Regions from separate parts of the Blautia hydrogenotrophica DSM 10507 genome, predicted to be linked through region 2. Evidence: predicted binding sites of a transcription regulator. Region 2 holds the regulator's gene; the other holds the start of a gene.
What was found. Region 2 encodes NrdR, which represses ribonucleotide reductase genes. Its sites were predicted from a motif close to CACAANATNTTGTG; they were not measured.

Region 1 (3,213 bases), 920 kb from region 2:
CTGCTCCCACATTAAATCTTCCCACAAATACCGGCACATCTTTCTCGTCTGCCGGCTTCATTCCACCTCTCTCATACCAAGGACTCAAGAACGCTCTACAGCCCATAGGGCTGATTACCTTTTTGTACTTTTTATACATACTGGCAATATAGCCGTCTCCGGACATAGAGAGCCAGTCTGGATACATCGTCTTGGCAGAGCATTCTAAGCCCACCTCAAACACATCCTCACAGCACTTTCCTTCCCCATGAATGTTCTCATCATATAAAAATACAATCTTTGGAAACAGCACCGGTTTTTTATGTCCTTTTTTGCCCTGACCATCTTTATGCACATTCAGCAAAGAAATCGAGCACATCTTTTCAAACGGCTCTGTCCCTAAGCCAAGGGTCACTGTCACAAACGGATAGTCCCCGCGGGAAGAGCCAACCGTGTTCAATTTATACTCAATTCCCTGCCAGCCTTGATCGTACTCTCTTTTCACTTTGTCCAGCGCGTACTCCACTGCACGTTCTTCTCTTCCCTCCCAGGAAGGATCTGAATACTTCATATACTCCTCAATATATTTCTCATAACTCTTCTGGGCGTAAGGAGCTAGAATTTTGTCGACTTCAGGAACCGTAAAGCCTCCGTACTGCTGAGCCGCAGTACTCAATACGATGTCCCCCATCACGTCAAACGCCGTATCCAAACTCTTTGGCTCATTGTACCAGACATTTCCCATCTCGAACCCGTCCTTCAGAACAGTAGCCACATCAAACAGACAGCAGTTCATGGTATCCAGACGCGCAGATTGATCGTGTATATAGATATATCCATCCTTACACGCCTGCAATTCGTTGCGGTTCATAAAGAATTTCCGGTAGAGTTCCTTGTTCAACTCATTAAAAATCAAACTCCTCTTGGTCGCCACCAACGCGCTGTCCGTATTCGCATTACTTTTGTCCCCAATATAACGAATTGCCTGGCTCTTCGTATACACATCATCCATCATATGAATGAAATCCAACTTATAATTTCTATAATCCCTGTAGCTTTTTGCCACCGCTGGATTCACCCTTTCCAGCGCTCCCTCCACAATGTTATGCATATCCTGGATGGGAATTTCTTTTTTCCCCAGAGATTCCGCCTTCTCAGTGGCAAAACGACAGATAAATTCTTTTTCTTCTTCAGAAAATTTATAGAGAATACGGGCTGCGGATTTATTGACAGCCGTCACTATTTTCTCAGCGTTAAATTCTTCTCGGGTTCCGTCTTTCTTGATGATGTAAATCATAATTGCTCCTTTCAAACACAATATATAGATTTTTCATAATCTCCCCTAACAATATCTTGTAGAAAAGAGTATAGCATATTCATTCTAAAAAGAAAAGCCCCTTTTTGTCGCCGAGAAGCTATAGCCGAGAGACTGCCGTTCGCACAGTACTATTCCACAGGGTATTCTAGCATGAATACAGCTCTAATTTAGCGTGTGATATTTTTCAGCCAGCGGTAAGAACGATACCGTTTCCACGAAAAAGGCATCTTAATCACTTCATCCGCACACAAAATCATATACACCCAAGGCATGGGAATCTTCAGCACAAAGGCAGAAAACGCTCCCACACAGATGGAAACACCCCAGAGAGCCGCCGAATCCAAAATCAATCCGAACCTCGTATCTCCCCCAGACCGAAAAACTCCCACAATCCAAGTACTGTTCAAGGTTTGGAAAATCACAAAATAAGCCATAATGAAAAACATCACCGTCAAATAAGACCTGGCCTGAGGCGTCAGATTCATCACTCTGTGAAGCAGCGGCAGAACTGCGAGAATTACACAAGAGCCGCAGACTCCTACGACGATGGATAGCCGGGTGAGTCTCCGGGCATATTCCTTCGCAAGTTCCTCTTTGCGTTCACCAATCGCTTTTCCGCAGAGAATCGCCGTGGCGCTTGCCACTCCAAACCCAACAACCATAGCTAGCTGCCGGCTAACCTGCGTCACGGAATGCGCTGCCACCGCGGCGCTGCCCAGATGTCCCACAATCGCTGAGATCATTGCCATTCCCAATCCCCAGGCCAATTCATTCAGCAAAACAGGAACCGCGTAGACTCTAAAATCGCTCATCAACTGAGGACTTCTCTCCAACAGATCACGAAAACGAACTTTGACTGTATCATTGAATTTTCTGGCATAGATTATAACCAGAAGAATTTCCGTACATCTGGCTACCAGAGTACCCACTGCTGCTCCTTGGCTACCGAGCTGTGGCGCACCTAAAAGGCCAAATATTAAAATCGCATTGATGACAACATTGACGATCAGTGAGATTAAATATACCACTGTGGCGACGATTACCCTCTCTACACTTCTCATGATACTCAGATACACACAGGTTATACCTGAAAGCACATAAGAGCAGGAAACAATCTTAAGATATTTTACTCCCTCGGCGATCACTGTAGGCTCATTGGTAAAAATTTTCATCACGGGTACCGGAAAAAGCCAGGCCACAACCGTAAACAATAGTCCCGCATATATTCCTACTCTCAAAGAAATCCCCAAAATTCTCTCAATTGTCCGCACATCTTGTTTTCCCCAATACTGGGCTGTCAACACTGCTGCCCCAGATGTCAATCCAAAATAGATCAGTGACAAAATGAAATATACCTGATTGGCCAAGGAAACACCTGATAATGCGTTTTCTCCGACCCTCCCAAGCATAATGACATCGGCGGAAGTCACTCCGACGTTGATCAGATTCTGAAGCGCTATCGGCAGTACCAGTACAGCCACTGTCCGGTAAAATTGCCTTGAATTTAATTCCGTTTTCATGTCTTTCCCCCTATCTTTTTTTCTTCTTAATCTGAACAGACTCCATCTATTTTAGCATTTCCAATAAATCTTTCAAGAGAAAATTGCTATTCTTTTCAATTCCTGATATAATGTTTCCATTAATGAATAGGAGGGGTTCAAATTGGAAAACTTTACTGTACCCAAAGATTACCATGCAGAGCTGAATCTGCACGATACTCAGGTCGCCATTAAAACCGTCAAAGATTTTTTTCAGCAGACTCTAGCTCAGCGTCTGAATCTTCTACGTGTCTCGGCACCTCTCTTCGTCGATCCTAAATCCGGGTTAAATGATAACTTAAATGGTGTAGAACGCCCAGTAAGTTTTGACATTAAAAACATGACAAACACTGCAGAAATCGTCCATTCCCTCGCGAA
Region 2 (3,213 bases):
TGAGAAACTGCAAAGACACATGAAGCTTTTGCTCAGTCAAGGGAATCTCTACAAAGTGTACAATGGAAACCTGTTATACCATGGCTGTGTGCCTTTGAATGAAGATGGAAGCTTTAAACAGGTTAGGGTCTTTGATAAGAGTTATCATGGAAAAGCACTGTACGATGCTCTGGAAGTCTATGTGAGAAAGGCATTTTTTGCTTTAGACCCAGTGGAACAGGAGAAAGGAAAGGATATCTGTTGGTATATCTGGACTGGGCCAAATTCCCCATTGTTTGGAAAAGATCGGATGACTACTTTTGAGAGATATTTCATCGCGGACAAGCAGACGCATGTAGAAAAGAAAAATCCATATTATTCCTTGTTAGAAGATGAGAAGGTGGTGGACCAGATTTTTAAGGAATTTGGTTTGGAGACTTCCGGTGCTCATATTGTCAATGGACATGTCCCAGTACATCAGCAGGATGGGGAGAGCCCAGTAAAATGTAATGGAAAAGTTCTGGTGATCGACGGAGGGTTTTCTAGGGCTTATCAGAAAGAAACTGGAATTGCTGGGTATACCTTGATTTACAATTCTTACGGTCTGTTGTTGTCTGCTCATGAACCTTTTAAGTCGGCTGAGGCAGCGGTGAGGGAAGAGACGGATATCGTTTCCCGTCAGGTGGCGGTCCGCAGAAGTCAGCGCAGGCGGCTTGTGGGAGACACTGACAACGGAGCTGCGCTGAAAGAGCGGATTCGGGAGCTGAAGATGCTTCTTCAGGCGTACCGGGATGGCTTGATTATCGAGAAAAAATAAACTAGTACAGCGAATTATAAATTCGCTGTACTAAAAATCTTTATTCAGGCAGCGATCTTCCTTGATTTCTACCAGAATGATATCTTCGCCGATTTGGCGGATGCATTCCCAGGGAATGATATATTCGCTGTCTCTGCCGAAAAAACCGCAGATTCGGGCTGGACCGGGGACGATCAGCGCCAGCATACGCCCGGTGCAGATATCAAAGTCTATATCCACGGGACAGCCCAGGCTTTTGCAGGTGCAGATATTGATGATTTCTTTTTGACGCAGTTCGAACAAACGCATAGACTGATCCATCCTTTTTTATAAACCTATGGGGGTGGAAGACAGTTTATGCGTTTCAGTTAGAAAACGCCTTGTGAGACATTGGAGGACTGAACTGTAACGAATAGTTATCAGATAATAAACTGATTTTGGAAATTTTCTTGACGGAAATTGGAATTTTCAGTATACTTACAAGAAATGCAGCGATTTCCATGATAGCTGTCTGAGACTGATTCGGAATATGAGGGGAGAAATATATGAGATGTCCGTATTGTAATCAGGATAACACCAGAGTTGTGGACTCCAGGCCAGTGGAGGAAAATAATTCTATCCGTAGAAGGCGCATGTGTGATGCATGTGGAAAAAGGTTCACCACTTATGAAAAGGTGGAGACAATTCCGTTGATTGTAATCAAGAAAGACCAGAACCGGGAGCAGTATGAGCGGTCTAAAATTGAAGCAGGTATTTTGAGGGCTTGTTATAAACGTCCGGTTCCGGTGGAGAAAATTAATTCTGCCATTGATGCAATCGAGGGGAAGATTTTTAATACAGAAGAAAGAGAGATTTCCAGTACAAGAATTGGCGAGATTGTGATGGAAGAACTGAAGAATTTGGACGCAGTGGCCTATGTGCGCTTTGCGTCTGTCTATCGGGAATTCAAAGATGTCAATACTTTTATGGAAGAACTGAGTAAGCTTTTGGAGGGAAAACAAGAATAGAGAGGGGAAGATACATGGAAGGAAAAGTAAAAGCAAACGGCAGGGCACTACTGCCGATTATCGTATTTTTGGTGATTTTTTTGGGCTCTGGATTTGTCAGCGGTGATTTTAACAGTATGCCGGCAATTGTTGGGTTTCTAATCGCTCTGCTTGTGGCTTTTATCCAGGACAGAAAGCATGATTTTCATGAAAAAATACATATTGTGGCCCAGGGTGTGGGCGATGACAATATCATCACGATGTGCCTGATTTTTTTAGTGGCGGGAGGTTTCTCCGGGGCAGTCACAGCGGCCGGGGGCGTTGAGAGCACCGTAAACCTGGGACTGTCGATTCTGCCGTCTTCGGTAGCAGTGGCAGGTTTATTCGTGATTGGATGTTTTATCTCAATATCCATGGGAACGTCCATGGGAACGATTGCAGCTCTGGCTCCAATTGCAGTGGGAATCAGTGAGAAGACTGGCTTTGGAATGCCAATCTGCATTGGTGCGGTGGTCTGCGGCGCTATGTTTGGAGATAACCTGTCCATGATCTCAGACACCACGATCGCGGCGGTAAAGACACAGGGTTGCGAGATGAAGGACAAATTTAAGGAGAACTTCTTCATTGTGCTTCCGGCGGCGGTTATCACGATCATCTTGTTTGTGATTTTGACAAGAAATGGAAGTTTTCAGCTTAGCGGAGATCTCTCCTACAATATCTGGAGAGTTCTGCCATATTTGGTGGTGTTAGTAGGAGCTTTGATCGGTTTCAACGTGTTTTTGGTTCTTCTGGCCGGTATTATCCTGTCTTTGGTTGTGGGAATCGCCACGGGTAGTATTCTGCCAGCGGACATGTTCCGTGTGATCGCCCAGGGTGCAGATGGCAGCGGCGGCATTATGGGAATGTATGACATCACAGTAATTTCGATGGTAGTGGCCTGTATTGTGTCTCTGGTAAAGGAGATGGGCGGTATTCAGTTTATCCTGGAATTCATCAAGAAACGTATCAAAGGAAAGAAAGGCGGGGAACTGGGTATTGCGTTTTTGTCCCTACTCGTAGACATGTGTACGGCCAACAATACGGTGGCGATCGTCATGGCTGGTCCTATCGCGAAAGAGATTAGTGATGAGTTTGAAATCAGCCCGAAAAGATCAGCGTCACTTTTAGATATGTTTACTTCTGTGGGGCAGGGATTGATTCCATATGGGGCACAGCTTCTGTCAGCGGCCAGCCTCACACAACTGACGCCATATCAGATTATACCTTACTGTTTCTACCCGATTTTGATGGCGGTCAGCGGATTGGTTTTTATTCTGTTTGTCAAAAACAGAAAGCCCACGAAAAGCGGACTTTCTGCATAAATAAATATATTTTTGGAAGGAGTGAAGAAAATGAGAGCTTTTGGAAAATCTTCTAAGTTGGACAATGTACTGTATGATGTCCGCGGACCGG

Region 1: nrdD (anaerobic ribonucleoside-triphosphate reductase) is a predicted target of NrdR. The motif match lies at 1,324-1,337, and genes of this name have one in related genera.

Annotation. Positions count from the first base shown of each region.
Region 1 covers NZ_CP136423.1:456,631-459,843, reverse strand. Annotated here, with positions in the region: gene nrdD (anaerobic ribonucleoside-triphosphate reductase) at 1-1,276, opposite strand, end outside; gene BLHYD_RS02185 (MATE family efflux transporter) at 1,465-2,817, opposite strand; gene asnA (aspartate--ammonia ligase) at 2,960-3,213, shown strand, end outside.
Region 2 covers NZ_CP136423.1:1,371,878-1,375,090, forward strand. Annotated here, with positions in the region: gene BLHYD_RS06420 (fructose-bisphosphatase class III) at 1-796, shown strand, start outside; gene BLHYD_RS06425 (YlmC/YmxH family sporulation protein) at 827-1,084, opposite strand; gene nrdR (transcriptional regulator NrdR) at 1,321-1,782, shown strand; gene BLHYD_RS06435 (Na+/H+ antiporter NhaC family protein) at 1,797-3,122, shown strand; gene BLHYD_RS06440 (aminotransferase class I/II-fold pyridoxal phosphate-dependent enzyme) at 3,153-3,213, shown strand, end outside.